DNA from 3 places in the Thalassolituus sp. UBA2009 genome. Region 3 is predicted to be linked to each of the others. Evidence: predicted binding sites of a transcription regulator. Region 3 holds the regulator's gene; each other region holds the start of a gene.
The links. The regulator sigma-54, encoded in region 3, starts transcription at its own class of promoters, with help from an activator protein. The targets are predictions, from matches to a motif close to TGGCACNNNNNTTGCTNT.
Positions count from the first base shown of each region.

Region 1: B3P58_RS04925 (amine dehydrogenase large subunit) is a predicted target of sigma-54. The motif match lies at 7,951-7,968, and genes of this name have one in related genera.
Region 2: nirB (nitrite reductase large subunit NirB) is a predicted target of sigma-54. The motif match lies at 4,416-4,433, and genes of this name have one in related genera.

Region 1 is NZ_DDCJ01000043.1:46,246-56,832, forward strand. It holds gene B3P58_RS04880 (long-chain-fatty-acid--CoA ligase) at 1-1,600, shown strand, start outside; gene B3P58_RS04885 (cohesin domain-containing protein) at 1,653-2,306, opposite strand; gene B3P58_RS04890 (dockerin type I domain-containing protein) at 2,357-4,975, opposite strand; gene tatC (twin-arginine translocase subunit TatC) at 5,138-5,887, opposite strand; gene tatB (Sec-independent protein translocase protein TatB) at 5,884-6,282, opposite strand; gene tatA (Sec-independent protein translocase subunit TatA) at 6,282-6,542, opposite strand; gene B3P58_RS04910 (histidine triad nucleotide-binding protein) at 6,578-6,910, opposite strand; gene B3P58_RS04915 (phosphoribosyl-ATP diphosphatase) at 6,944-7,276, opposite strand; gene hisI (phosphoribosyl-AMP cyclohydrolase) at 7,304-7,684, opposite strand; gene B3P58_RS04925 (amine dehydrogenase large subunit) at 8,004-9,203, shown strand; gene B3P58_RS04930 (MauE/DoxX family redox-associated membrane protein) at 9,196-9,741, shown strand; gene mauD (methylamine dehydrogenase accessory protein MauD) at 9,751-10,338, shown strand; gene B3P58_RS04940 (methylamine dehydrogenase light chain) at 10,415-10,587, shown strand, end outside.
Region 2 is NZ_DDCJ01000039.1:39,909-50,495, reverse strand. It holds gene B3P58_RS04520 (nitrate reductase) at 1-2,135, opposite strand, end outside; gene B3P58_RS04515 (diguanylate cyclase) at 2,615-3,958, shown strand; gene nirB (nitrite reductase large subunit NirB) at 4,536-7,100, shown strand; gene nirD (nitrite reductase small subunit NirD) at 7,111-7,476, shown strand; gene B3P58_RS04500 (NarK family nitrate/nitrite MFS transporter) at 7,551-9,035, shown strand; gene B3P58_RS04495 (bifunctional protein-serine/threonine kinase/phosphatase) at 9,279-10,587, shown strand, end outside.
Region 3 is NZ_DDCJ01000069.1:21,623-32,209, forward strand. It holds gene mlaE (lipid asymmetry maintenance ABC transporter permease subunit MlaE) at 1-448, opposite strand, end outside; gene B3P58_RS08775 (ABC transporter ATP-binding protein) at 448-1,260, opposite strand; gene B3P58_RS08780 (calcium/sodium antiporter) at 1,446-2,408, shown strand; gene B3P58_RS08785 (KpsF/GutQ family sugar-phosphate isomerase) at 2,405-3,379, shown strand; gene lptC (LPS export ABC transporter periplasmic protein LptC) at 3,379-3,942, shown strand; gene lptA (lipopolysaccharide transport periplasmic protein LptA) at 3,929-4,510, shown strand; gene lptB (LPS export ABC transporter ATP-binding protein) at 4,507-5,232, shown strand; gene B3P58_RS08805 (RNA polymerase factor sigma-54) at 5,361-6,860, shown strand; gene hpf (ribosome hibernation-promoting factor, HPF/YfiA family) at 6,893-7,195, shown strand; gene ptsN (PTS IIA-like nitrogen regulatory protein PtsN) at 7,199-7,663, shown strand; gene rapZ (RNase adapter RapZ) at 7,697-8,569, shown strand; gene B3P58_RS08825 (HPr family phosphocarrier protein) at 8,575-8,844, shown strand; gene mgtE (magnesium transporter) at 8,954-10,309, shown strand; gene yjgA (ribosome biogenesis factor YjgA) at 10,331-10,587, shown strand, end outside.

The sequences.
Region 1 (10,587 bases), on a different contig from region 3:
CCTGCTGGAATACGCTGCTGCGCATCATGGTACGCGTGAAATTATCAGCCGTCGGCTGGAAGGTGATATCCACCGCTATACCTACCGCGATGCGTTAAAACGCAGCAAGCAGCTGGCCAATGCATTGCTGGCTTTGGGAGTTCAGCCCGGTGACCGGGTGGCGACACTGGCCTGGAACGGCTACCGCCATTTTGAATGTTATTACGCGATCTCCGGTATCGGTGCCATCTGTCATACCGTCAATCCACGGCTTTATACCGAGCAGGTGGAATACATTATTAATCATGCCGAAGACTGCTATGTCTTTCTGGATGCCTGCTTCGCAAAATTACTGGAACCGGTGGCGGATAAATTAACCTCGGTCAAAGGCTTTATCTTTATGATCGATGCCGACCAGATGCCGCAAACCAGCCTGCCAAATGCCATTAATTATGAAGATTTAATGACAACATACAGCAGCGAACTGGTATGGCCGCGGTTTCCGCAGGATACCGCCTCCGGCCTGTGTTACACCTCGGGCACTACCGGCAACCCTAAAGGCGTGTTGTATTCCCATGCCTCCACTGTGCTGCATGCCTATGCCAGCCGTAATCCGGATGCACTGAATGTTTCTGCCGATTCGGTGGTGATGCCGGTGGTGCCTATGTACCACGTCTGCGCCTGGGGTATGCCTTATATTGCTCCGATGAGTGGTGCGACGCTGGTGCTGCCCGGTGATGGTATGGATGGCCAGAGTCTGCATGAATTAATCGAGCTGGCCGAAGTGGATTTAATGCTGGGCGTACCAACGGTTTGGCTGGGTCTGATCGATTATTTAAAACGTAACAATAAACGCATGGATTCGGTTAAAACTGTCGGCGTTGGTGGCTCAGCCTCACCGAAATCCCTGGTGGAAACACTGGATAAAGAATACGGCGTGTATTTATTACCAATCTGGGGCATGACCGAAACCTCACCGCTGGCGACACTCGGCGCACCAACCAAAGCCATGCAGAAAATGAGTGACGATGAACGCTATCGTCTGCAGACTACCGCCGGCCGGCCAATGTTCGGCATCGAGCTGGAAATCTTTGGTGAGGACGATCAGCCGCTGCCACACGACGGAACATCACGCGGCTATCTGCGTGTGCGCGGCCCCTGGGTATTGACGGCGTATTATAAAAATGAAAAACCGGATTCGTTCTTTATCGATGCGCATGGTAAGCAGTGGTTCGATACCGGTGATATTGCCGTGATTGATGAAAACAGTTATCTGCAAATTGTTGACCGCGCCAAAGATGTTGTGAAGTCCGGCGGTGAGTGGATTTCCAGTATCGATCTGGAAAACGCGGCGGTAGGACACCCGGACGTAAAAGAAGCCTGCGTGATTGGTGTGCGTCATCAGAAGTGGGATGAGCGGCCGTTACTGTTTATTGTAAAAAGTGAAGAAAGCGATATCGATAAACAGGATATCTATAACTATCTGGAAAGCCGAGTTGCCAAATGGTGGCTGCCGGATGACATCCTGTTTGTTGAGGAGCTGCCGCACACTGCCACAGGCAAGCTGCAGAAACGTACGCTGCGTGATGAGTATATTGATTATCTGGTGGAGAAGGCCTGAGGATATCTCCTCCGTCTGAATGAATAAACAGCCCGGCAGTAGCCGGGCTTTTTTATATTGCAGGACGTTTTACTTTCTGACGCCAATACATAAAGAATACGATGTTGATCAACAGCAGAAATGCAAAAACTCCGCCGAGAATATACATCAGATTATTATCTCTGCCAGAAGCAGAATAGTCGGGTATGGCCAGCGCGGGTGTAGATACTTTGCCTGAAGTTGTTGCAGCGCTCCGAGCTGGTTCAACGAGTACAGGTTGCGGTAATTCTGCGCTGATTAGACGGCCTTCTTTGGTCCCAAACTCCAGTTGCTTAACCTGAACAATACCTGGCTTGGTATTCTTAAACGCAATTGTGGCAAGGATGCCAGAGCCGCTGACTGCAGGTGCCGGATTAAGCAGGCTGAGAGCAAGGCGAATGCTGTGCTTTCGAGTATCAACGCTGTTGCTGACCTCAAAGGCGGACGTACCGAACAGATTCCCGCTTTGGATCTGTATCCCTGATTTTCCGGAATCCAGATCAACGACCTCAAGCGCGGCTGCATCGTAGTCGAGAATCAGGTCGGCACCATAGATATCATCCAGTGCAGTTGCTTCCAGAATCAGCCAGCGAATGCCTTCCTTGTCCTGAGTTGAAAAACTCAGGACCGGAGTTCCGGCAGAGGATGTGCTGGCTATCAATGTGAAAATTAAAAGAAGAATTCGCATGAAATATTCCAGATAATTATGAAGCAGGCGGGGCTTCCCCCGCCTGAATTTTATTGCGGGTTACACTGAACAGAGCCGAAGTGGCTGGCAAGAATAGCCAGATCCTGAACATTGATTACACTGTCTTTATTCAGATCTGCTTTCTGATCGTACAACTCATCACCATTGGCAGAGCCATACTTTCCGGCAAGGTAGGTGAAATCTGCGATATTGATTTCACCATCATCGTTGATATCACCGGCAAAGAGAGTTATCTGGCCAACATCAATATTCGCACCTTCGGAAATACTGTGATTCATGCAGCTTTGAACATAGTTGTCAGCATTGAAAGCGATGGTAAAGTCGCCGTCGCGCAGTTCGTCAAAACTGAAGTTTCCTGCACTATCAACACCGGTGGTAATCGTCCGGCCATTGATGGTTACCGATACGGTAATGTCTTCAGGATTGACCCCAACCGGAATTTCAATGCTGCCACTGAATCCGCCATTACCACCGTGAATGCCATCATCGATAGTGATCGTCGCATTCTGGACTGTCACCGGAATCAGATTACCCGAAGCGTCTGATAAGGCTGCTGAACAAACAACATTCGCGGTTGTTGTTGTCATGTCCGCAAACAGATCCGCGCTAAGCAGCGTTCCGTTTTCTTCCAGCTCTGCATTCCCGGTATGTGTAATCGCCCCGGACATGTTCTGGCTTCCCCAATTAAGAGGCAGAGTCAGACGATTCTCACCGCCCCAGTCACCATAGTTACTGCCAGTAATATTCAGAGCGGTAGTATCTACAGAACAGGATACTTCGGTGGCATAGGCCTGGCCCTGAATATCGATGGTCAGTGAGGAATAAGCGTTCTGGTATGGGTCTATAACATCCTGGTCCGGATTTACTTTCACCTGTACTGTTTTTTCAGGATTGAATAACGTGTACCGTCCACCATTAAAATCAAAGTAACCATTTGCCATACTAAATTTAGAAAGAGGAATAAGCCCTGTGTAATACGAAGGGTTGACTACGGTAGATTTGAATGGGATATCGTTGAGGACGAAATTAGCAACAAATGCTCTGTAATCAAATTCATTCCTGAATTCAGGCAAGCCGTCAGCTGTTGGAAGGTCTGGGTAGTTATCCATAATTCCAGGATAGTGCGAAGCTATTTTTGCCATTGACCGGTTAAATGCGTGGTTGTATTCCGACTGACGCAACTCGTTAAATAACAACTCATTCAATGTTCCTGTTTGAATGCCATTTTTATCAAAGGTAGGCACAGACAAAGCTATAATTCCAGGAAGGTTTGGCATTCGATTAAGACCAATGAATATCGGATTTTCGGATGTCGGATTATGGGCTTGAAGAGCACCAGTCTGGCTGTCTCCGATTGCTTTCGTCGTTCCGGAAATACAACCAATGGCATTAAGACCGGAGACCCCTTCCTCATAGCCGGAAAGCAGTAGATCATCCGTTATTTTTTTAAATTCTGCGTCGCTGATGCCAGATGGGAATGTCGCTGTTGCGTCCATTTGTACAATTAGCTCTTCATAATTGTCCGGCTTATTTGGATAGTTTTTAAAAATCTCATAGTCACTATTTTCAGATAGTGTTCTCAAGTATAAAGTAAATGACATGTCTTCTTGGGTGACAATGTCCTTTTCGCAAATATATTGCTGGCCTTCATTGTAGAATAGAATGCGGTCTTTTGTGATGTCGATGATTGTTCCTGTAATAGACTCTGATGTTGAATGGAAATCATTGATATTACCTGACGCTTCAAGTAACTCCCCATTTTTAAATTGATAGGTTCTTGTTGTGTTATTAATATCCTGAATGAATATATATGGCTCCGCTCCAGAGGATATATGAGTTGTCCCATTGCTGTAGGCAGAAATTTGCTTTTGTGCAAATACAATAGGAGGCTGATTTGGTGTTAACAGTACGAGATCTGCCTCACCGCCTGTGTAGCTATCCGGCTGCTGTTTGATCAGGCCGATGCCACTGTCGTTGAATACATCCTGGTATCCGGGTTGAACTGTATTACTACCATTCATATCGATAGGGTATTTTTGGTAGCCGATGTTGGTGCAGAATGGAATATTATTCGAGAATGGTTGACTCATATCCCATAGCTGTAAATCGCAGTAGTACATATTGCCGGGTTGATTCGATGTGCTGGCGACTTGATCAGAGATTAATACGTGGCTTCCACTTACACCACGGGCAATGTAACCCGGAATTTCATCATAAATATAATTCATACCACGCAATGTTGATTCTGCCATGGATAGAATACTGTCGGCGATGGCCTTATATTCAGCGGAGGTTGTTGCAGCATCGACACCAAGGGGAACGAAATTATCCGGTGTATTTGGTAAATCCGGATAGTTAGCGAAAAAACTACCGGGGTAGCCGCTTGGCCAGTCAGCGATTGATGGCAAAATTCTCTCACTTTGCGTGATTATGGCGCTTAGGGCTGGAGTAGTATTTGTATCCACGAACGTAATTTTCATCTTACTTTGATCGTAGACTTGAGATAATACGGATATTCCGGATGTGGTTGTGCCTACATAGTTATATTCTAAGGCGCTCGGGCTGGTGCCTATATAGCGGATAGGGGTATATTCGGCCGACATGGCGGGAGCTGCCATGATAGTAGCGATGAGAAGTATTTTTTTCATTGTTATTATCCATATAAACAGGACTGGTGATGCTAATTATGTACTCATGTACCAGTCAAACGCTTCATCTTCACTTAGTACATAAGTATGAGATCTGTTTATTTCACATAATAAAAAGCCCGGCAGTAGCCGGGCTTTTTATGCTCGATAAAGTCAGGAAAATCAGCTTTCCTGAATTTCCTCTTCGCCATCTTCCTGCGGCTTTTTAATCAGCCTTGAGGCCAGTACACCGGCCTCAAACAGCAGCCACATCGGTACGGCCAGAATGGTCTGGGAGATAACATCCGGTGGCGTAACCAGCATGCCGACAACAAAGCAGCCAACAAAAATATAAGGGCGCTTTTCTGTCAGGGCGGCAACGGTGGTAATGCCGCTGAGCACCATCAGAAAGGTCGCAATCGGTATTTCAAAGGCGATGCCAAAAGCAAAAAAGATTTTAAGAATAAAATCGAGAATATTGCTGATGTCCGGCATAAAGGAAATACCTTCTGGTCCGGCGGCGGTAAAGAAGCCGAATGCCAGCGGCAGCACTACAAAGTAGGCGAAGGCAATACCGGTATAAAACAGGACAACGCTGGAGACCAGCAACGGAATACCGAATTTCTTTTCGTGCTGATACAAACCGGGAGAGATAAAACTCCATACCTGATGCAGCAGAAAAGGCACTGCCAGCAGTACCGCCAGAACCAATGTCAGTTTAAACGGCACCAGAAAAGGCGAGGCTACACCGGTGGCGATCATATTGCCGCTGTCGGGCAGCAATACTGACAGTGGTTTTACCAGAATCAGGTACAGGTCGTTGGCAAAGTAGAACATGCCAAGAAACAGCACCAATACCACCAGTACCGATTTCAGTAAACGGTTTCGCAGTTCTATCAGGTGGGCAATCAGGGGTTGTTCATGATCGGTCATGATGACGCATCGGTATTATCAGGTTTTGAATTGGCGGCAGGCTGCTGCGGGCCAGATTGTTGTGGCGCTGGTTGTTGTGGACCTGGCTGCTGAGGACCAGCGACAGCTGCCGGTTTATTGTCCGGCTGCGTTTCTGCTTTAGGCTTGGGCTGAATGCTGTTAGCCGATGGCGAATCGTCATCGAGAAACGTGGCATAAGGGTCTTTCAGCTTTTCGCGTAATTCTTCGGTGCGGACCTGGCGCTCAAGATCATCCTGGATATTGCTCATGGTGCGGCGCATACGGCCAAGAAACAGACCCACTGTGCGGGCTGCTTTTGGCAGACGTTCCGGGCCGAGCACCAGCAGGCCCAGAATGGCTACCACCATTAATTCCAGAAAACCGATATCGAACATCAGATTTTATCTTGGTCTTTGTTGGTGCTTTTGAATTCGGCGTCTTTGGCTGCGCCTTCTTTATGCTCCAGTGTTTTTGCCGGCTCTTTACTGTCGTCTTCATCGGCTTTTGCACTGCTGTCGTCATTCACAGCTTTTTTAAAGCTCTTGATTGCTCCGCCCAGGTCGCCACCCAGGTTGCGCAGTTTTTTGGTACCGAAAATCATAATGACGATGGCCAGAACGATTAATAATTGCCAGATACTGATTCCGCCGAGCATAGGAAAATCCTCTTATTCTTAATTTAAAAATTACATCAGAAACCGGGCAGCTGATCGCCGCCCAGTATATGAAAGTGCATATGGAAAACTTCCTGCCCACCTTCTTTACCGGTATTGGTAATGGTGCGGAAGCCAGTCAGGTTTTGTGTACGGGCAATAGCCGGCAGGCTGAGCATTAAATGGCTCATCAGGCTGGCATCAGCCTCGCTCAGATCATTCAGGTTAACGATATGGCGCTTGGGAATGACCAGCAGGTGGGTGTCTGCTTTAGGCGCAATATCGTGAAACGCCAGCAGGTGCTCATCTTCATAAACGACATTGGCCGGAATCTTTCCGGCGACAATCTGGCAAAACAGACAGTCCGGCATACTCAATCTCTCAGTTCTCTGGTCTGTACCGATTTACTTGGGCGTACGTGACGCCTTTTCTTCCAGGCCGGACATATTAAAACGCCGTGCCAGTTCGTTAACCACGGCTTCCGGGCGCTCACCCAGCTTGGCCAGTGCCACCAGGGTGTGGAACCACAGGTCGGCGGTTTCGTAGATAACATCGCTGTTATCGCCACTGGTCTCGGCGTCTTTGGCGGCCAGAATGGTTTCGGTGGCTTCTTCGCCAACCTTCTCCAGAATCTTGTTCAGGCCCTTGTGATACAGGCTGGCCACATAGGATGAATCGGCGGCCGCGCTCTTACGTTCTTCAAGGATATCGCCGAGGGCGGAAAGTATATCGCTCATAGCTGTTTCAGTTTCGTTAAGTAGCAATCAATAAATGTCTTTCGGATCTTTCAGAACCGGATCAACGCTGACCCATTCGCCATCCTGATAGACCCGGTAGAAGCAGCTTTCGCGGCCGGTATGACAGGCGATACCGCCAATCTGTTCCACCTGCAGGGTGATGACATCGGCGTCACAGTCAAGGCGCACTTCGTGCAGCTGCTGCACATGGCCGGAAGACTCGCCTTTACGCCACAGTTGCTGGCGCGAGCGGGAATAGTAGATGGCGCGGTTTTCCTGCACCGTCAGCGCCAGTGCTTCCCGGTTCATCCAGGCCATCATCAGGATACGGCCGGTCTTATAATCCTGCGCAATGGCCGGTACCAGACCATCGGCGTCCCACTTTACGGCATCAAGCCAGTTACTCATAACATCCCCCGCGTTCAGAGGTCGCAGGATACCCCATGCCTGGGGTTTCGGGTAGGGCTTCACCGCCTGTGGATACGGGTGACGAAGGCAGCAAACAATACGCACCAGAACAACGCCGGCGTTATTGTCCGGCGCGCCTTTATAGTGCTGACGGTTTTATCGTTAATAGCGGGCACTAACAGTACGTAACAATTCTGATCAAATTGTCAGTATTGGCCTCTTTAGGTACCTCATCAGAGGTAGGTTTGGCCTGTTAACTCAGGCATTGGCATGGGCGCTGCTCTTCACTCCTGCAGACTCACAACAAGAGCTGCAAACCATGACGTTAACCAAGCAAAAAAGTAAAACCAGAAACCTGTCCCGCCGCGTATTCACTCCGGCACCGCTGGCGGCCTGTATCGCAACCCTGCTGTTGTCGGCGGTGATGCCGGCGGCGCAGGCAGAGCCCTTTAAGCCGGAAGTTTTTACGGTCGAGAAAACCATTCAGCCCGGGCCGAATGTGTTTATGAACGAAGCCGCCTGGGGGGGCGCCAGCCAGATTCACGTCTTCGCTCAGGATGACCTGCACTATAAAGGCTCGATGCCGGCGGGTATTACTTCGCAGATGAAAGTCTCGAAAGACGGCAAAACCGTTTACGTGCTGTCCGACTTTGCCAAGCGCATTACCTATGGTCCGGTAGAAAGCGTGGTGCAGGTGTATGACGTAGAAACCCTGAGCCGTAAGAAAGAAATCATCGTGCCTAATAAAGCCGTAAAAGCCATCGGCATGACCCAGCTACTGGAATTAAGCGCCGATGAAAAACTGCTGTATGTGCAGAATGCCACACCGGCCACCTCAGTTTCGGTAATTGATATTGCCGCCGGCGAAGTGATTACTGAAGTGCCGACCCCGGGATGTTACGGAGTTTATCCGGCACTGGAAGGCTCTAGCTTCAGTACGCCCTGTGGTACCGGACAGCTGAAAACTTTCACCCTGAAAGGTAAGGAATACAGTGTTGAAGCATCGGGCAAATTATTCGATGTGGATGCCGACCCGATTTATATCCACAGCGAACGCCGTAAAAACGGTGAGCTGATCCTGACCACCTTCGGCGGAGCCCTGTACCTCGCCGATGACAGTGGCAAAACCGTAAAAATCAAAGAAAAACTGCAGGTGAATACCGGCATCGAAGGTGACTGGGCTCCGGGTGGTTATGCCATCACGGCTTACAGCAGCACGCTGGATATGGTGTTTATGCTGATGCATTCAGGCGCTTATGACGGCAGCCATAAAAACGGCTCTGAAGAAATCTGGGCTTACAGTCTGAAAAAGAAAAAACTCATCAGCCGTTCTCCGGCACCGCACATGGTGGCGCTGAGTGTGACTGAGGGCAAAACCCCGGTGCTGTTCGGCTCCAATGAAGAAGACGAAACCATCGATAAGTACGTACTGAGCGGCGATGGCGACTTTATGTTTGAGAAGGCGGCGGCCGACGAAAAAGCCGGTTGGACCACCTCGCTGGCGGTGTCTCATGACTGAATTACTGCCACTGGCGAGCCTCACGCTGCTGGTGTTTACCCTGCTGGTATTCCTGCGCGCAGCACTGCACAAAGCACTGGATTTTCTCGAATTCCAGGGCTTTGTCGCCGACTACGAGTTGCTGCCGGAAGCTTTGGTTAAGCCCGCTGCTGCTGCCTTGCTGGCCCTCGAAGGCGCGCTGGTGCTGATGCTGTTATTCAGCGCCAGCCGTGCTGCCGGACTGGTGCTGGCGGCGCTGTTGCTCGGGGGATATGCCATCGCTATGGGCATCAATATCCGTCGCGGTCATACCCGCATTGAATGTGGCTGTGGCGGTACTCCGCAACTGCTGAGCAAAACCCTGTTGCTGCGTAATGCGCTGCTGATGGTCTTCGCTCTGCTGCCATTGCTCGGTCTGCCGGAAGCACTGCAGAGCGCCGAAATCGTGGTGGCCATCGCTGCTGCTGTCTTTCTGTGGCTCGCCTTCCTGTTATTTGAGCAGGTGAACGCCAACCTGCTGGCCATCAGTGAAATGGCCAACTCACTGAAACGAATTTAAGAGGTCGTTATGACTGCTTTGTATTTTGCTGTCGCATTTTTATTTGTTGCCGTAATGGCGCTGGCCCTCGCATTTTTTGTGCTGGCCCGCCAGATCGGCGTGTTGTTTGAACGTATCGCGCCGATGGGTGCGTTGATGAATGACTCCGGGCCGAAAGTCGGTGATTTAACCCCGGCCTTTACCCTTAACAGCCTGACCGGTGGTGCCGTGCATATTGGTCGCGATAAAGAAAAAGCCATGCTGGTGTTTTTCCTGTCGCCGACCTGTCCGGTATGTAAAAAACTGCTGCCGATTCTGCGCTCGGTAAAAGCCAGTGAAAAAGACTGGCTGGATGTGGTGCTGGCTTCCGATGGCGAAGAAGAAAAACACCAGCGCTTTATTCAGCACGTTGGCCTGCAGGATTTTCCATACGTACTGTCGACCGAACTGGGGCTGGGTTACCGCGTATCGCGTCTGCCGTTTGCGGTGCTGATGGATAAGCAGGGCGTGATCCGCTCGAAAGGTCTGATCAACAGCCGCGAGCAGCTTGAGAGTCTGTTCAATGCCATGGAAATGGGTGTTGGCTCGGTACAGAGTTTTCTTGAACAGCATTCCTGAACAAGCCACTCCTGAGCAAACAACTCCTGAGCATCACTCAGTAGGCAACGATTTTTAGGCAACAAGAGATATCACTATGAAACGATTTTTCGACAGCGTATTAACCGGCCTGGATAAAGGCACCGAACATTTAACCCGCAAAGTCGCACAGCGCAGCAGCCGCCGCAGTTTTTTAAGCCGCGCCGGGATGCTGATGCTGGGCAGCGCCATGCTGCCGGTTCTGCCCTTTGACCGTAATGCCGGCAAAGC
Region 2 (10,587 bases), on a different contig from region 3:
GGGCGGAAAGGCTCGGCATTAACCGCACTGTATTTCAGTTCCGGCTGACCGGAGATAGCGTCCACGCTGTTGTCTGTCAGGGTACCCATGCGTGCGGCACTGGCGTAACGGCTGGTCCAGTGCATGGGTACAAATATTTCGCCGGTGCGTTGGTTATCACTGATATGGGCACGCAGCAGCAGGCTGCCACGGGGGTTGAATATCCGTACCAGTGAGCCGTCTTCAATCCCGCGCAGGGCGGCATCCTGCGGGTGAATATCGGCGTATGGTTCGCTGATATGCTGTGCCAGCCTCGGTGCTTTACCGGTGCGGGTCATGGTGTGCCAGTGATCGCGTACACGGCCGGTGTTCATAATCAGATCGCCGCCAGTGCGGGGGACTGGCAGTTCGGGGGCAACGGCAATAAAGCGTGCTTTACCGTTATCGGTATAGAAGCGACGGTCATCAAAAAAGCGCTGACGCCCCTGCGGATATTGCGCATTCACCGGCCACTGTACCGGTGCCATGGCGTCGTATTGCGCGCGGCTCATACAGCTTAATCCGCTTAAATCAAAATCACGGCTGCCGTTATTTTCAAATGCCGAGAGTCTCGCATGTTCGTCAAAAATATCGGCCGGATGGCTGTAGTTAAATGCATCTGCATGACCCAGGGCATGGGCCACCTGGGTGATAATCCACCAGTCGGGCATGGCTTCACCCGGTGGCGGCAGAAAACCGCGCTGACGTGAAATCCGGCGTTCGGAGTTGGTGACGGTGCCGTTTTTTTCGCCCCAGCTGGCTGCTGGCAGCAATACATGGGCAGCGGCAGCAGTATCGGTATCGGCCATGCAATCGGAAACCACCACCAGTTCGCAGTGTTTGAGTGCTTCTTTTACATCGTCGGCATCGGGCATGCTGACCAGCGGGTTGGTGGACATAATCCACAGAAATTTGATCTCGCCGCGTTTAACTGCCTGAAACAGGTCAACGGCTTTCAGGCCCGGACGTTCGGCCAGATTGGGTGCCTGCCAGAAGCGCCGTACCCGGTCGCGCTCGGCAGCGGAAAAATCCATATGCGCAGCCAGCTGATTAGCCAGTCCGCCCACTTCACGGCCGCCCATAGCATTGGGCTGACCGGTAATGGAAAAGGGCGTGGCGCCGGGTTTACCAATACGGCCGGTGGCTAAATGCACATTGATGATGGCATTGCCTTTATCGGTGCCGGTCGCGCTCTGGTTAATACCCTGAGAATAAAAAGTAACCGTGCGTGGGGTATCGGCAAACCAATGAAAGAACTGCGCCAGATCTGAGGCTTCTATATCCAGCTGGCCGGCAACGTCTTTCAGGCTGCGGCATTGTTGCCGTGCGGCCTCCAGCGCGCTGCCAAAACCTTCGGTATGCAGGGCGATAAAATCGTGGTCGAGGTTATTGGTTTCACCGAGATACGCCAGCAGGGCGGTAAACAGAAAAGCATCGCTGCCGGGACGGATAGCCAGATGCAGATCGGCGAGATCACAGGTGGCGGTGCGGCGCGGATCAATCACCACCACTTTCATATCCGGGTTGGCTTTTTTCGCGGCCACCATGCGTTGATACAAAACGGGGTGGGCCCATGCCGCATTGGAGCCGGTCAGCACCAGCAGGTCGGCCTGCTCTAAATCTTCGTAGCAGCCGGGTACGGTGTCGGAGCCAAACGCACGCTTATAGGAGGCAACGGCCGAGGCCATGCACAGACGGGAGTTGGTATCCATATTGGCGCTGCCGATAAAGCCCTTCATCAGCTTATTGGCAACGTAATAATCTTCGGTCAGCAGCTGGCCGGAGCCATAAAAGGCCACAGCATCCGGCCCATGGGTATGAATCACTTGCTGAATTTTATCGGCAATAAGGTTGATGGCCTGGCTCCAGCTGCTGCGCTGGCCGTTCATGAGCGGATACATCAGGCGGCCGTTATGGCTGATGGTTTCATGCAGCGCTGAACCTTTTACGCACAAGCGGCCGAAGTTAGACGGATGGCGGCTGTCTCCGGCGACCGGTAACAGCTGTCCATTCTGCTGGCTGATATCAACGCCACAGCCAACACCGCAGTAAGGGCAGGTGGTCTGCGTTTGCTGTGTGGCGGTTAACGGCGTTGCTGTCTGCTCAATGGCGCTCATCGGCAATCCACTCTGAAAAATCCCAAAAAAAAGCGCCCACAGGTTTTTACCTGTGAGCGCCAATGCTCATTCTGCACAACATACGTTTCGTCGCGACAGGCCTTGTAAGCGCTGTGTATGACGGTTGGCATCTGCGTTGATGCCGGAAACGGCCTGATAGTGGCAGCTTCGTTATTCAAGACAATTCAAGATAAGTGCCAATCCTGCGGGCAAACCTGAAAAATAACAGCAAAGGCGCAGAATGGATCATCCGTGCGGGGCGGCACAGTATTCCGTCGGCCGGTATTGATTCGGCAAAGAATAAAAATGCGTTTTAGCGGAGCGCGGATTGGTCTTTATGACTCAAATTGGTGCGAAGGTGCCTGTGATTTAGCAGGCACTGCCTGAGTTTGCGCTATAAGCAGGCAGAATCGTTGCTACACTCTGAAGATCGGCTCCAGGTGTGCCGGATCAATTTGTACAGAAAGGCCCGGTATGCGATGACTGACGAAATAAATAACCCCGGAATAAAGCGACTGCTCGCCGAAATCCCTTTGCTGAATCGCCGTATTCAGCACTATCAGCCGGGTATGCCGATCACCATTCTGGCGTTCGGTACTGGTACTGTACCGCCATCTCTGGCAGAAAAAATCCGTGCGGCGGGTTACCGGCTGAAAGAAGTGGAATCCATATCGCACCTGCTGCATCACGAAGGTAATAACACCTGCGCCCTGATTGTTAATCTTGATTCTCTTAACGATAAGCAGCAGCAGCGTGTACTGCAGCTGGCGCAGAAGAATCTGCATCTGCCGGTGCTGGCCATCAGCACCGCCAGCGGACTGGAAGAACGCATTATTGCCATCCGCATGGGGGCTCAGGCTTTTATTACCACGCCGGTTAATGATGATCAGGTTCTGGCGGAGATTAATGCCCTGACCGAACGTTATGAACGCGACCCTTATCAGGTTCTGATTGTTGATGATCAGCCTTCTGTCGCCGAGTTTCTTTCCTCCACTCTGCAGGATGCGGGCTTTCATACCTATGTGATTACCCAGCCAATGAGTGAGCTGATGCCGTATCTGCAGAATCATATTCCTGATCTGATTCTGCTCGATTTGTATATGCCCGGTATCAGTGGTCAGGAGCTGGCGGGGGTAATCCGCCAGCAGGATAATCTGATCAGCGTGCCTATTGTTTTCCTGTCCAACGAAATCAGCCCCAAAGTTCAGGTGCAGGCCATGTGTACCGGCGCCGATGTCTTTTTAAGCAAACCGGTGCAGCCGGTTGACCTGTTGTTTGCCGTAGAATCGCGAATCCGCCGCGGCCGTATGGTACGTAATCTGGTGACCCGTGATTCACTGACCGCGCTGCTGAACCGGCGTGAATCGATGCGCCGCCTGCAGGAAGAGGTGCTGCGCTGTCAGCGTTATGGCAATAAACTGTGCGTTGCGCTGCTCGACCTGGACCGTTTTAAGCGTATTAACGATACCTATGGCCATGCCGTCGGTGATCGTGTCATCAAACATTTTTCTTTGCAGTTAAAAAACAGCCTGCGTGACGGCGATATTATTGGCCGTATTGGTGGGGAAGAATTTATGGTGGTGCTGCCGGAAACGACGCTGGCGGTTGCCCGGCGGACTTTTGAACGCCTGGCCGAAGAACTGCGCGAGAACCCGTTCAGTGATTTTTCCTATACATTTTCCGGCGGGCTGGTACGTTGCTTACCCGGCGTTATGGAAGATGCCCTGCTGGAGCAGGCGGACGTGGCATTATATGAAGCCAAAGCCGCTGGTCGTGATCAGGTTGTGTGTGTTGAGCAGCCGGCGGCATCCGGACACGGATAAAAAAGCCACACGCGGAATGTCCAGGGTCTGTTTAATTAGTATTAACAGGCCCTGGCACCCGGTGTGGCGAGTGCGCGAATCCGCTTCACAGAGTGAGCGTTTAACGGCCTGAGCATCGCAGGAATCCAATCTCAGCGCAGCCCCTTCTGTTACTCTTGCCTGCCAATCATGTCATTGTTTCTATGCTTGTCTCATACCCAGCCTATGGCTTTACCTCTTTTGCACTTTTTTATTCCGGCTTGTCTTTCACTGGTGCCGTTGTCTGGCATCTGAACGGTGCGGCGGCGGATCTTTTTGTGCAACCCTTACCGTAAATCTTCGTCCGGGATCATTATTGCCCTTAATAAGGGCAGGTTACGGTTTATCCGATATTTTCTGGTGCACTTTCCCTGCATAAAACCCGATCCGGCGCCATAAACAGGCTGTTGATTGCTGAAAACAGGGCAAATTTATTCTTTGGCATTCATGTTGCTAAACCCCTTGTGATGTTTTTGCACTGCAACGGCGTGGTGTGAAAATAGAGCAACGATGCAAATACAGGAGAAATCAGATTATGACCCGATAGCGAGGCCATCCCATGAGCAAAAAGCGTATTATCGTCGTTGGCAACGGCATGGTTGGACACAACTTTATCAACACTCTTGCCACCTCCGAACATTCCTCCGAATTTGAACTCGTTACCTTCTCAGAAGAACCGCGTCTGGCTTATGACCGGGTACAGCTGAGCAAATACTTTTCCGGCTATACCGCCGCTGATCTGGCACTGACCACAGCAGATGATTATGAACGTCAGGGCGTGGTATTTACCCTGAACGATAAAGTCGTGGCCATTAACAGCCATGAAAAAACCATCACCACCGCCAGTGGCCGTAAAGAAGGTTACGACAAGCTGGTACTGGCAACCGGTTCTTACCCCTTTGTTCCGCCGATTCCGGGCAAAGACCAGGATCACTGTCTGGTTTACCGTACTATTGAAGATCTTGAAGCTATTTCTGCCTCGGCCGCCGTGAGTAAAACCGGTGTTGTTGTGGGGGGCGGACTGTTGGGGCTGGAAGCCGCAAACGCGTTAAAGCAGGCCGGGCTGGAAACCCATGTCGTGGAATTTGCGCCGCGTTTAATGGCCGTACAGCTGGATGAAGGCGGCGGTAAATTACTGCGCCGTAAAATCGAAGATCTGGGCGTTACTGTTCATACCGAAAAAAATACCAAAGAAATTGTTGCCGGGCAGGAATGCCGCTATCGCATGAATTTTGCCGATGGCAGTTTTCTGGAAACCGATATGATTCTGTTCTCTGCCGGTATCCGTCCGCAGGATGAACTGGCGCGTCAGTTCGGACTGGATCTGGGTGAACGTGGCGGTATTGTTATTAACGATTACTGTCAGACCTCAGACGAGGATATTTATGCCATTGGTGAATGCGCACTGTGGGATAACAAAATTTTCGGTCTGGTTGCTCCCGGCTATCAGATGGCCAAAGTCAGTGCCGCACATATTGTCAGTTCGTTAATTACCCACGAAGAACCGGCACTGGCCTTTAAAGGTGCCGATATGAGCACCAAACTTAAATTGCTGGGCGTTGACGTTGCCTCCATCGGTGATGCACACGGACATACTGCCGGCAGTCAGAGTTATGTATTTAATGACGATATTGCCGAAGTCTATAAACGCCTGATTGTTTCTGCCGATGGTAAAAAATTGTTGGGTGCGGTGCTGGTGGGTGAGGCTGAGGCTTACGGTACGCTGTTGCAGTTAATGCTGAACGATATGGATATTCCCGGTAACCCGGCGGCACTGATTCTGCCAGCGGTGGATGGTGAAGCCTCCGCCGGACTGGGCGTTGCTGCCTTACCGGAAACGGCTCAGATCTGTTCCTGTTTTGATGTTACCAAAGGTGATCTGGCGGCAGCGGTGCAGGGCGGTTGTTGCACCATGGGGGATATTAAAGACGCGACCAAAGCCTCGACCGGCTGTGGTGGTTGTTCTGCGCTGGTGAAGCAGGTGATGGATGCTGAGCTGGTGGCTCTTGGTGTTGAGGTTAATAACAATCTGTGCGAACACTTTGCTTATACCCGTGCTGAGCTGGCGGATATTATCCGTGTTAAAGGCTACACCACCTTTGCTCAGGTATTGCAGGGGCACGGTAAAGGCCATGGCTGTGAAATCTGTAAGCCAACGGTCGGTTCTGTACTGGCCTCCTTTCATAACGAATACATTCTGAAAGACGAGCATATCGGTCTGCAGGATACCAACGATATTTTCCTCGGTAATATGCAGAAAGACGGTACTTACTCCATTGTGCCACGTATTGCCGGTGGTGAAATTACCCCGGATAAACTGATCGTGCTGGGTGAAATTGCCAAAGAATACGACCTGTATACCAAAATTACCGGTGGTCAGCGTATCGATTTATTCGGCGCACAATTACATGAACTGCCGCAGATCTGGGAGCGTCTGGTTGCTGCCGGATTTGAAACCGGCCATGCCTACGGTAAATCGCTGCGCACGGTGAAATCCTGTGTTGGCAGTACCTGGTGTCGCTACGGTGTGCTCGACAGTGTGTCGATGGCGATTGCACTGGAGAACCGCTACAAAGGCCTGCGTGCACCACACAAAATTAAGTTTGCCGTATCCGGCTGTACCCGCGAATGTGCGGAGGCACAGAGCAAAGATATCGGTGTTATTGCCACCGAAAAAGGCTGGAACTTATATGTCTGTGGTAATGGCGGTATGCGTCCGCGTCATGCTGATTTATTTGCCACCGAACTGGACGATGAAACCCTGATTAAAACCATCGACCGCGTACTGATGTTTTATGTACGCACCGCCGACCGTCTGCAGCGCACGTCGGTATGGATGGAAAACCTTGAGGGCGGACTGGATTACCTGCGTGAGGTCGTGGTCGACGACAAACTGGGTATCTGCAGCGAACTGGAAGATGCCATGACCCGCGTTGTGAGTACTTACCAGTGTGAATGGAAAACAACACTGGAAAATCCGGAAAAACTCAAACGCTTCCAGCATTTTATTAATGCCGATGAAGATGACAGCAACCTGCTGTATGTGCGCGAGCGTGGTCAGCGCCGTCCGGCAACCGCAACCGAGCGGATTGAACTGGTTAATCTCAGTACAGTACAGGGCTAAGGAGCACATTATGACGTTATCTAATTCCGTAATGAATGAGCAGAATCAGGCTATGAATCAATGGACCACTATCTGTCCGTTAGAAGATATCGCGCCGGATACCGGTGTGTGCGCTCTGTATCAGGGCGAGCAGGTCGCACTTTTCCGGATCGGTGACAGCGATCAGGTGTTTGCCATCAGTAATTACGATCCGCTGGGTGAGGCCAATGTGTTGTCACGCGGTATTGTCGGTTCTGTTGGTGAGCGGCTGGTGGTGGCATCACCCTTATATAAACAGCATTACGATCTGGCGACCGGCGAGTGTCTGGAGGACAGAGATCTGTTGCTGAAAACCTACCGGGTAAGAGTGGAGCAGCAGCAGGTTCTGCTGGGCTGAGGCTGCATAGCTTCAATTATTGAAACGCTGCCCGGAAACCGGGCAGTGATATTAATTACCGGATGAATTATCTGATGACGGTCGAAAAATTTAATCTGTTTAATTTCAGCGGTAAGATGAAAGTACTTCATCTTAGCTGGATCGCATTTTTTATTACCTTTGTTGTGTGGTTTAACCATGCTCCCATGCTGCAGGCGATTGCCGCCAGTCTGGGGCTGAGCGCTGCGGAAGTTAAAACACTGCTGATTCTTAACGTCGCGCTGACCATTCCGGCACGGGTTATTATTGGCATGCTGACGGATCGTTTTGGTCCACGTATTGTTTACTCGCTATTACTGGCGCTATGTTCAATTCCTTGCTTTATGTTTGCCCTGGCCGATGATTTTACTCAGGCCGCGATTGCCCGCTTTCTGCTGGGCTTTATCGGTGCCGGTTTTGTGATTGGTATCCGTATGGTCAGTGAATGGTTTCCGGCTAACGAGCTGGGAACGGCCGAAGGGATTTACGGTGGTTGGGGTAACTTCGGCTCTGCGGCGGCGGCATTCACCTTGCCGGTTATTGCGCTGTTATTTGGCGGGGACGATGGCTGGCGTTATGCCATTGCTCTGACCGGGGTTCTTAGCCTGCTGTTCAGCGTTATTTATTATCGTAATGTTTCGGATACACCGAAAGGCTCTACCTACTTTAAGCCAAAGCATGTCGGTGCGCTGGAAGTCACCAGTAAAGGCGATTTTTTCTTTCTGCTGGTGATGAAGGTGCCTATGTATGCGGCGCTGGCATTATTGGCATGGAAGCTGTCTCCGGCTGGTGTCAGCATGCTGACCGATACCATGGCAGTGGGGATTTATATAGGCCTGGTGCTGTTGTATCTGTACGATGTCAGCCATGTCTGGAATGTTAATAAAACGGTTTTCAAAGAACCGGTTGCTGAAATTCATCGTTATAAATTCCGTCAGGTGGCGGTGCTGAATATTCTGTATTTTGCCACCTTCGGTTCTGAACTGGCGGTTATTTCCATGCTACCGCTGTTTTTTGCCGAAACCTTTGAACTGACACCGGTTATGGCCGGCATGGTGGCTTCGGCTTATGCTTTTATGAACCTGATGTCACGTCCGGGGGGCGGTTGGTTGTCGGATAAATTCGGCCGTAAGCCAACCCTGCTGATTCTGACCTTGGGTTTGGCCATTGGTTACTGTGCGATGGCAATGGTCGACAGCAGCTGGCCTTTGTGGCTTGCCGTTGTTGCGGCAATGGCCTGTTCGTTCTTTGTTCAGTCCGGAGAAGGTGCTGTATTTGCTGTCGTGCCATTAATCAAACGCCGTCTGACCGGGCAGATTGCTGGTATGACCGGAGCCTACGGCAATGTCGGTGCCGTGACCTATTTAACGGTGTTGTCATTCGTGGATTATTCAACTTTCTTTATGGTGATCGCGGCGACGGCTGTCGTGGGCTTTATTGCTCTGTTGGCCATGGAGGAACCAGCAGGCCATATTGCTGAGGTGCGTGATGATGGTACGGTTGAAATGATTGATGTGAACTCTGCTGCAACGGCGCGCTGAGTTATAAGTATAACGATCGGGCGAACCAGACATACGGTGACAGCAGGTGCTTACCTTCCTTCATCAGTTGTGCCGTGTTTGGATATTTCGCCTATTGCGCTGTTGCGCACTGTGTAAAACGGGACGGATATCAATGAATACCGGGCTACTCTCTCACGTCTTGGTATTCATCATCTGTGCATCGTTTTACACAGGTTTTTTATTGCAGACCGTTGGGTCCTGATGCCTGACTCAGAGACATTTATGCAGACTGACAGAGCATTAAATAAGGAATATGGTCTTGCCACTGAAGGTGACATTATCCGTCGGCCTTCTGCCAAACGCCTGATCGTCACGCTGGGCGGCTACTCTTCTGCAGGTCCGAAAGACGAAAATCAGGATGCTTTTGCCGCTTGTCTTACCACCCAGGAGCATTATAAAGGGGTGGCCCTGTGTGTCGCCGACGGTGTCAGCTGCAGCGAGCATGCGCAGCAGGCAAGCACCACCAGTGTGACGCATTTTCTGCAGGATTATTACAGCACGCCCGACAGCTGGGATGTAAAAACTGCAGCAGGAAGAGTTTTATCGTCACTTAATGCCTGGCTGTATCATCACGGTCAGCAGGCCAGTGCCCGCCATAACAGTCTGGTGACGACCTTCAGTGGGCTGATTTTAAAATCCAATACTGCGCATTTACTGCATGTAGGCGACAGCCGGATTTATCGTCTGCGGGCCGGTATTCTTGAGTTACTGACCCGCGATCATAATCATCAGCAGGGTGGGCGTCAGTACCTTAGCCGGGCGCTGGGAATGGATACCCATCTGGAAGTTGATTATCAGACTCAATCATTGCGGCAGGGCGATGTTTTTGTACTCACCAGCGATGGTGTGCATGGTTTTTTAACCGCCCAGCAATTACAGCAGACACTGAACGGTGCATTGCAGGCCGCGACTGCTAGTCACGGAATCAATCAGCATCAGCTGGAACAATGCAGCAAACAGCTGGTGCAACAGGCTTTGGCTCAGGGCGGTGATGACAATGCAACCTGCTGTCTGCTGGTGGTTGAACAATTACCGCAGACCAATCTTGAGGAAGCACACCGTACTTTGTGTGAGCGGGCTATTCCGCCGGTAATGAAAACAGGCGATAAAATCGACCACTTTCAGATACAGGAAATTCTGTATGCCGGTACGCGCAGCCATGTCTACAGAGTGCGTAATCTGCGCGACCAAAAAGACTATGTATTAAAAGCACCGTCGCTGAATTTTCAGGATGATCTGGTTTATCTAGAGGGCTTCGTGCGCGAGCAATGGGTTGGCAGCCGGGTCGATCACCCGAATATTATGAAGATTTACCCGCCACTGGATAGCAGTCGCTTTCTTTATCATATTTGTGAAAAACTGGATGGCGACAGCCTGCGCCAGTGGTTGCATGACCATCCGGCTCCGTCTGCTGCCGATGTCCGTAAACTGGTCGGGCAATTAATTCATGCACTGCGGGCATTTCAGCGATTGGGCATGGTGCACCGTGATTTAAAGCCTGAAAATGTGCTGGTTGACCGCGATGGCGGTA
Region 3 (10,587 bases):
GCGGCGTTATCACCCGTTTAAACGGATCGACACCCATCATTTCCATGGCGGATAACTGCTCGGTGGCTTTCATCAGGCCAATTTCGGCGGTTAATGCCGAACCGGCGCGACCGGCAAATAACAAGGCAGTGACTACCGGCCCCAGCTCACGCAGCAGCGTCAGCGACACCATGGTGCCCAGTGCCGCCTCAGAGCCGAAGTCGATCAGAATGTTATAGCCCTGCAGGCCCAGCACCATGCCGACGAAAAAACCGGCGACGACGATAATAATGAGGGAGCGCACACCAACCGAATAAATCTGTTTCAGCAGATCATAAAATCCGGCACTGCCCGGCCCACCCCAGAACAGTGAATTTTTCAGCAATAAGGTGCCACGGCCAATAGCTTCGATGGCGGCGGTACCACTGCGGCCAACGGCCTGTAATTGATCCAGTAATTTGCCCAGCATTAATTCACTCCCGCCAGAATATCGCTGCGGTAATCGTCCGCCGGGTAATGGAAAGGCACAGGACCATCCGGTTCACCACGTAAAAACTGGCGGACTTCATCATTACCTTCGTTAATTAATTCTTCCGGTGTGCCAAAACCAATCACGCGGCCATCGGACAACAGGCACAGGTAATCAGCAATAGCGCAGGACTCTTCAACATCGTGAGACACCAGCAGGCTGGTCAGCCCCAGCGCTTCGTTCAGACCACGGATCAGTTTAACGATCATGCCCATAGAAATCGGATCAAGACCGGTAAAAGGCTCATCGTACATAATAATTTCCGGGTCCATGGCAATGGAGCGTGCCAGAGCAACCCGTCTGGCCATGCCGCCGGACAGTTCTGCCGGAGAAAGATTACGCGCACCACGCAGACCAACGGCTTCAAGCTTCATCAGCACCAGGTCGCGGATCATGGATTCAGGTAAATCGGTATGAACCCGCAGCGGAAAGGCCACGTTGTCGAAAACATTAAGGTCGGTAAACAGGGCACCGGTCTGAAACAGCATGCCCATTTTTTTGCGGCGCAGATCAAACAGTTCTTTGCGCGGCAGCGTCGGTACGTTGTGTCCGTCCACCATAATAGTGCCGCTGTCCGGTAACAGCTGACCGCCGATAAGACGCAACAGTGTGGTTTTACCGGTTCCGCTTGGCCCCATAATGGCCGTCACTTTGCCACGCGGAAAATCCACATCCATATTGTTATAAATCAGCCGGTCACCACGGCTGAAGCTCATTCCACGAACAGAGACGTAGGGCTGACTGACGGACATGAATGTCGTCCTTTTAACTCGGTACGGATAGTCGGGCTAGCATAGCGGAATGTCCGGGCGGAACCAACGCCTGTAAACTATTGTAATAAGCCCCTCATAAAACGCTGAGTTGCAATTGCGTGCAGAATTACCTTGGGTACAATGACGCGCTGAATTTTCTGCTGATAATTAACTCTGGTGCCCCCATGCTCACAGCTTATGCTGCCGTTATTGCTGGTCTTATTGTTTTGGTATGGAGCGCTGACAAGTTTGTTATTGGCGCCGCTGCTTCTGCCCGTCGCCTGGGCATGTCTCCTTTACTGGTCGGCCTGACCATCGTTGCTATGGGAACTTCCGCGCCGGAGATGTTCGTCTCTGCCGTTGCTTCCCTCGACGGTGCCGGCAATCTGGCCATTGGTAATGCACTCGGCTCCAACATCACGAATATTGCCCTGGTACTGGGTATCACCGCACTGATCAGCCCGATCCCGCTGCAGAAAAAACTGCTGAAAAAAGAGCTGCCGCTGCTTATCCTGATCAGCATTATCGGTGGCCTGACACTGGCCGACCTCGAACTGAATATGACCGACGCCATTATTTTATTTGGCTCTATGGCCGTCGCGCTGTACCTGATGTTTCTTGATACCAGCGAATCCGGCGAAGCCATTGTCGATGAAGACGAAGCCGCCGAAATCGAAAATACCCCTATGCGTACTGCCGTGTTCTGGCTGGTAGCCGGACTGATCGCACTGATGTTCAGTTCCAAACTGCTGGTCTGGGGCGCCACCGAAATTGCCCGCGCCTATGGTGTCAGTGACCTGGTGATCGGCCTGACCATTGTCGCCATCGGCACCAGCCTGCCGGAACTGGCGGCCTCCGTTGCCAGCGCCCTGAAAGGCCACCATGACATTGCCATCGGTAACGTGATCGGCTCCAACATTTTTAACCTGCTGACCGTAATGCCAATCCCGGGTCTGCTGGCAGTAACCGTGGTTGATCCGCTGGCACTGTACCGTGACTATGCCGTGATGATGGCGCTGACCCTCGCCCTGTTGGTTCTGTTTTTAATCAGTTATCGTAAGGGCACTCTCGGACGTTTCGCCGGTCTGTTCCTGACCACCAGCTACGCTGGCTATCTGGTATCTCTGTTTTATATGGCTGACTCATGACCACTGATATGAATTTTGATTTTCTGCAATCCGCCCGCCGTACCATCAAACTGGAACAGGAGGCCATTGCACAGCTGGAAGGTCGTCTTACCGACGATTTCGCCACCGCCTGTCAGCTGGTTCTGAACTGCAAAGGACGTGTTGTTGTTACCGGCATGGGTAAATCCGGCCATATCGGCAATAAAATGGCTGCAACCCTGGCCAGCACCGGCACCCCGGCTTTTTTTGTGCATCCGGGTGAAGCCAGCCACGGCGACATGGGCATGATTCAGCCATCGGATGTGGTTATCGCTCTGTCCAACTCCGGTGAAACCGGTGAAGTTACCAGTCTGCTTCCCCTGCTTAAACGCCTCGGCACTGCGCTGATCAGCATGACCGGTAATCCGGAATCCACCCTCGGCCGTGCCGCTAACGCCCACTTAAATACCGGCGTGAATCAGGAAGCCTGTCCGCTGAATCTGGCACCAACCTCTTCCACCACCTGCGCGCTGGTGATGGGTGATGCGCTGGCCGTTGCCTTGCTGGAAGCCCGTGGTTTTACCGCCGAAGATTTTGCCTTCTCTCATCCGGGCGGCTCACTTGGCCGCCGCCTGCTGTTGAAAGTGGAAGACATTATGCACAGTGGCGATCAGATTCCGGTGGTTTCCCCTTCCGCCACGCTGTCTGAAGCCCTGCTGGTTGTAACCTCCAAAGGTCTGGGCATGACCACCGTGCAGGATAACGGCAAGCTGACCGGTATTTTCACCGACGGTGACCTGCGTCGTGCCATCGATCACGGCGTTGATATCCATACCGCCACCATGGCCGATGTGATGACCGTCGGTGGCAAAACCACCACGCCAGGTACCCTCGCTGCCGAAGCGCTGAAGCTGATGGAAGACAACAAAATCAACGCCCTGGTCGTTAAAAATGGCGACGACACGGTTGGCGTCATCAATATGCACGATCTGCTGCGCGCGGGCGTAATCTGATGCGCAAGCGTTATCTGCTGTTACTGCTGACCCTGATCTTTGGTCTGGCTCTGCTGGCAGTGGATCGCTACACCCAGGAGCAGACGCCCCCCCTGAGTGAGCTGCAGAATCATGAACCGGATTACTATGGCGAAGGCCTGTACAACCGCCAGTACGACAGTAATGGCGAATTACAGCAAACCTTTGTTGCAGCACGCTCAACCCATTATCCGCAGACGAAAAGCACCCTCTTTACCGGGCCGCTGCTGATGTCAGACGATGATGACGGCCAGACCTGGCAGGTCAATGCCCGCGAAGGAACACTACAGGATAACGAGCAGTCGCTGCGCCTTGTAGGCCAGGTCGAAATCCTGCCGCTCGATCCGGCCGACGCTGCGGACGATATTCTGATCGAAACCAGCATCCTGACTTACCACAGCCGCCAGCAACTGGCCGAGACTGATCAGCCGGTAACTATTACAAGTCCGCAAACCCATATCAATGCAACCGGTATGACACTGGATATCGCGCGTCAGCGCATGGAATTCAAATCACAGGTGGATAGCCGCTATGTTCCGCAATAATCATCGTTTTCTGGCCGGCCTGTTTGTCCTGTGCAGCGCAGCCTCTGCTTATGCATTGCCCGACGACTGGCAGCAGGAAATGGTCATTCTCTCTGACCACGCTGAGCTCGACCGCAAGGCTGGCGTTGTTATTTATGAAGGCAATGTGATTCTGACCCAGGGAACCCTGCGCATCGAATCAGAGCGCCTGCTGATTATCCGCACCGATAACACACTGGAAAAAGCCGTTGCCGAAGGGACAGCGAAAAAACCGGCACGCTATCAGCAACAGATCAATCCGGGAAAACCCCTGACCAAAGCACACGGCCAGCGCATTGATTACTTTGCCCGGCAACGTGAAGTCAACATTCAGGGCAATGCTCAACTGCAGCAGGACGGCAACCTGTTCAGTGGTGAGCGCATCCTCTATGACATGACCAAAGAAACCGTCAGCGCCAGCGGCGGCACCAGTACCTCCGGCCAGACTGGTGGTACTGGCGAAAAACAACGAATCAAAGTCGTGATTCAGCCACAGGCTCCGGCAGAACCTGCCACCGATAACAGCAAGCCAGTACAGGAACAGCCATGAAGACCCTGAAAGCCGAAAACCTGGCGAAAAGCTATAACGGCCGGGAAGTGGTAAAAGATGTATCCATGTCTGTACAAAGCGGTCAGATCGTTGGCCTGCTGGGACCCAACGGGGCCGGTAAGACCACCTGTTTCTACATGATTGTGAATCTGGTGCAGGCCGACAAAGGCCGCATCAAAATTGACGACGAAGACATCAGTCATCTGCCGATGCACGGCCGGGCGCAGAAAGGCATTGGCTATCTGCCGCAGGAAGCCTCCATTTTCCGCAAATTAAGTGTGGCCGATAATATTCTCGCCATTCTCGAAACCCGCAAAGACCTCAACCGTGCACAGCGTCTGGAAAAACTGGAAGAGCTGCTGAATGAGTTTCATATTCAGCATATCCGCAGCAGTCTGGGCATGGCCTTATCCGGTGGTGAACGACGCCGGGTCGAGATTGCCCGCGCGCTGGCGGCTGAGCCGTCCTTTATTCTGCTTGATGAGCCGTTCGCCGGGGTTGACCCGATTTCTGTAGCTGACATCATGGACATCATCCGACAGCTCAAAGCACGTGGCATCGGCGTACTCATTACCGACCACAACGTAAGGGAAACTCTGGCTATCTGTGAGAAAGCCTATATTGTCGGGGGTGGCCATATCATCGCCGAAGGCACCGCTGAACAGGTATTGGCCAGCGAGCAGGTACGCAAAGTGTACCTGGGTGAGGATTTCCGCCTGTGATGGCAAGCCCTGCTGCAGGGAAGTGGCTGATGATCCAAAGCAAAGGAAGATGCACAAAAGATTCCAAGGTTTACCGCTTGGCGTATAATGCACAGACTATGCCGATACTGAGTGATTACTGAACTTTTATGAAAGCGTCTCTTCAGTTAAAGATGGGTCAGCACCTGACCATGACCCCTCAGTTGCAACAAGCCATCCGCCTGCTTCAGCTGTCTACCCTCGATCTGCAGCAGGAGATTCAGGAAGCCCTCGATTCCAACCCGATGCTCGAAGTAGAAGAACACGAGCACGATGACCTGCCCGACCTGTCCCGTAACAGCGACCACGAAGTCAGCGCCAGCCACGAAGTCAGCAATCAGGACGACAGCCACAACGACACACCCGAGCTGGATGAACAGTGGTCACAGGAACAACTCCCCGACGACCTGCCGGTCGACAGTCAGTGGGAAGATACCTACCAGACCACCGCCAACGTTGCCTCCGGCAGCAGCAGTAACGCCATCGACGACGATTTCGATTACGACTCGCGCCACGCCAGCACCGAAGATCTGCAGGATCATCTGCTGTGGCAACTCAATCTGACTCCTATGTCAGATACCGACCGCGAGATCGCCCTGATGCTGATCGACGGCGTGGATGACGACGGCTATCTGCACACCACCGTCGAAGACATTCTGGAAAGCATGGACCCGGCTCTGGACGTCGAAGAAGACGAAGTCATGGCCGTCCTCCACCGCCTGCAGCAGTTTGATCCGGCCGGTGCTTTTGCCCGCGACCTGCGTGAATGCCTGCTGCTGCAACTGCAGCAACTGCCGGCTGAGACCCCATGGCTGAACGAAGCCAAAATGGTCATCCGCGATTATATCGAGCTGCTGGGCAGCAAAGATTACCCAACGCTGATGCGCAAAACCAAGCTGCGCGAAGAAGACCTTAAAGCCGTGCTGCGGCTGATTAAAGAACTGAATCCCAAGCCAGGTGCCGGCATCAGTGCCGAGCAGGCCGAATACGTGGTGCCCGACGTACTGGTACGCAATATCCGCGACGAATGGCGGGTTGAGCTGAATCCGGATATCGCCCCCAAGCTGCGCGTTAACGCCGATTACGCCTCACTGGTACGCCGTTCCGATAACAGCACCGACAACGCCTTCTTGCGCGACCACCTGCAGGAAGCGCGCTGGTTTATCAAAAGTCTGCAAAGCCGCAACGAAACCCTGCTGAAAGTAGCCACCAAAATCGTCGAGTATCAGATCGAGTTTTTCGAACAGGGCGAAGAAGCAATGAAGCCGCTGGTGCTGCACGATATTGCCGAAGCCGTTGGTATGCATGAATCCACCATTTCCCGGGTAACCACCCAGAAATACATGCATACGCCTCGCGGAATCTTCGAGCTGAAGTACTTTTTCTCCAGCCATGTCAGTACCGATGGCGGCGGCGAATGTTCCTCCACCGCAATCCGTGCCATGATTAAAAAACTGATTGCTGAAGAAAATGCCCGCAAACCGCTGAGCGACAACAAAATCGCCGCAGTGTTGGGTGAAAAAGGCATTCAGGTGGCACGGCGCACGGTAGCCAAATACCGTGAGGCTATGATGATTCCGCCTTCGAACGAACGTAAACAATTGATTTAAAAAACAACAAGCCAGCAACAAGGAGTCTGGACATGAAGATTAATATCAGCGGTCACCACGTTGACGTTACCGAATCTCTGCAAGCGTACGTAGACGAAAAAATGTCCAAGCTGGGACGCCACTTTGACAACATTACCAACGGCCAGGTAACCCTGACCGTTATTAAAGAGCGCATGATTGCCGAAGCCACCATCCATGTCAGCGGTGCCGACCTGCACGCCAGCGCTGAGCACGATGATATGTATGCCGCAATCGATCAGATGACCGACAAGCTCGACCGTCAGGTACTGAAACACAAAGAAAAACTGGTGGCGCGGCAACACGGACAAGGCTGATTAATGGACATTCGCATCGAGGATATCCTCACACCGGAACGCAGTCTGATAGATGCTCCGGTTTCCAGTAAAAAGAAATTACTGGAGTACCTGGCAGGTTTTATCGCAGAACAACTCAGCGACAGCTCTGCCGACGATATTTACGAGCGATTACTCAGCCGTGAACGCCTCGGCAGCACCGGGATTGGCGAAGGTATTGCCATTCCCCACTGCCGGCTGAAGCAGTGCGACCAGGCGATGGGCGTACTGCTGCGTCTGGTGGAGCCGGTGGATTACGACGCCATTGACCGCAAGCCGGTCGATCTGGTGTTTGCTCTGCTGGTTCCCGAAGAAGCTACTGAACAGCACCTGCAGGTTCTGGCGATGCTGGCACGCAACTTCAGCGAGCCGGCCTACCGCGAGGCACTGCGCAAAGCGCCGGATGCGCAACGGTTTTATCAGCGGGCGCTGAGCGGACAACCGGGCTGACATCAGCCCAACGGGCAATGGAGGAGCACAGCAATGCGTTTAGTGGTGATCAGCGGCCGGTCCGGCTCAGGAAAATCCAGTGCTCTGCACGTACTGGAAGATCTGGGCTTCTACTGCATTGATAACCTGCCGGTCGCTTTGTTGCCAGCGCTGGCCCGCCAGACCGAAAGCGAAGAAAAACTGGCCAAAGTCGCCGTCAGTGTTGACGCCCGCAACCTGCCCCATGCCTTCGACAATATCCACGATGTACTGCACCAGCTGCCCAGCGAAGAATACCAGCTGGATGTCGTCTATCTCGACGCCAGCGAAGAAGTGTTGCTGCAGCGCTTCAGCTCCACCCGGCGTAAGCACCCACTAACTAGCAAAAGCACATCTCTGGCCGAAGCCATCGATAAAGAGCGCCTGCTGCTGGAACCTATCGCCAACCTTGCCGATCTGACGCTGGATACCACCAGCATGTCTGTGCATGAGCTGCGCAGCCTGATCAAATTGCGGGTGGCGGATAAAACCAGCACCGACATCGCCATTCTGTTTGAATCTTTCGGCTTCAAGCATGGCATCCCGATTGATGCCGATTATGTATTCGATGTCCGCAACCTGCCCAACCCTTACTGGGACCCGGCACTGCGCGCCTTTACCGGGCGCGACCCGGCAATCATTGATTTCCTTGCCCGGGAGCCTCAGGTCGGACAAATGCAGCAGGACATCAGCGGGTTTATTCAGCGCTGGCTGCCTGCCTTTGTCGATGCCAACCGCAGCTATATGACCATTGCCATCGGCTGCACCGGCGGGCAGCACCGCTCCGTTTACCTGGCAGAGCAACTTAAGGCAGAATTCTGTCATCATTACAGCAATGTTCAGGTCCGCCACCGCGAGCTGGGCAGTGCCGACATTCATCAGGACTGATACGGATGACCAGCACCGAAATCACCATCGTCAATAAGCTGGGCCTGCACGCCCGCGCAGCCGCCAAGCTGGTTTCCACAGCCGCTGCTTATTCCTGCCAGATCAAAGTCGGTTACCCCGACCGCATGGTCGACGGTAAGAGCATTATGGCGGTGATGATGCTGGCCGCCAGCAAAGGCACCAACATTCATATCCATGCTGAAGGCCAGGATGCTGAACACGCACTGGCAGCCCTGATTGATCTTATTAACCGACGTTTTGACGAAGAAGAATAGCCCGGCAAAACAATCTTCTACGCGCAATTCTGCGAGTAGTTTCGTGGTATCAGAGGCCTAATCAGGCTAGAATCTGAGCATTCAACCATCCCCTGGACCGAACCGACGCATGGCACAGCAGACCGAAAAGGCTAAAGCCAAGTTACACAGCCTGACCGCCGCGCTGGAAAGTGGTGCGCTGGCGCAGGTGCGTCGCATCCTGAATTCGGGTCTGGCACCGGTTGATATCGCCCACCTGATCGAATCTTCTCCGCCTAAAGCCCGTAAGCTGCTGTGGGAACTGGTCGATAAGGAACTCGAAGGCGAGGTCATGCAGAACCTCAGCGAGGAGCTGCAAAGCCACTTCCTGAGCGACATGAGTGCCGAAGAAGTTGTCGACCTGACCGCCGACCTCGACACCGATGACGTGGCCGACATGCTGCAGCAGCTGCCTGAGCGTGTAACTCAGGAAGTTCTGGAGTCGATGGACCACCAGGACCGCGCCCGTCTCGAAGCCGTTCTGGGCTATCCGGAAGACAGCGCCGGTGGTCTGATGAACACCGATACCGTGACCATCCGTCCGGATATCACCCTTGAGGTTGTACTGCGCTACCTGCGCCGCCACAAATCCCTGCCCGCCATGACCGATAACCTGTTGGTGGTTAACCGCCAGAACGAATTTATCGGCACGCTGGCGATCAGCAAACTGCTGGTCAGCGACCCGCAACAAACCGTACGTGAGGTGATGAGCACCGACGCGCGGGTTATTCAGGCAACCCAGCACGAGAGCGAAGTTGCCAAACTGTTTGAACGCCACGATCTGGTATCGGCACCGGTGGTTGACGCCGCCGGTATGCTGCTTGGCCGTATCACCATCGATGACGTGGTTGACGTTATCCGCGAAACCGCGGACCACTCGCTGATGAGTATGGCCGGTCTGGATGACGAAGAAGATACCTTCGCCCCGACGCTGAAAACCAGCCGCCGCCGTGCTGTCTGGCTGGGCATTAATCTGCTCACCGCACTGGCCGCCTCTGCGGTGATCGGCCTGTTTGATAAAACCATCGAGCAGGTTGTGGCTCTTGCTGTTTTAATGCCGATTGTCGCCAGCATGGGCGGTATCGCCGGCAGTCAGGTGCTGACTCTGGTTATCCGTGGCCAGGCACTTGGTCATCTCAGCGGCAGCAACTTCCGCTGGCTGTTTAACCGCGAAATTATGGTCGCCGCCATTAATGGCGTGCTCTGGGCTGTGGTTATCGCCTTAATTACATACGCCTGGTTCCGTGACCCGGCGATCGCCCTGATTATCGGCGCGGCCATTATCATCAATCTGATGGTCGCGGCGATGGCCGGCGCCAGTCTGCCACTGCTACTCAAGGCCCGTGGCATCGATCCCGCCCTGGCTGGCAGCGTGGTACTGACCACCGTCACCGACGTGATCGGCTTTCTATCTTTCCTGGGGTTAGCTACCCTGTTCTATCTGTAACCTGCATTTAAAGTACCCCTGATGAACGAATCTGATTACCCGGACGACGAGATCGAATACGTCAGTAAGTCCGAAATGAAGCGCGAAGCAGAGCGCTGGCAAGAACTGGGCAAACGTCTGACTGAGCTGAATGCCGCCAAGTGGAAAGAGCTGCCGATCAGCGAAACCCTGTACAACGCTCTGGTGGAAAACGCCAGGCTGAAGCAGCACGAAGCCAAGCGCCGCCATATGCAGTACATTGGCCGTCTGGTTGGTGATGAAGACCGGGATGCGATTCA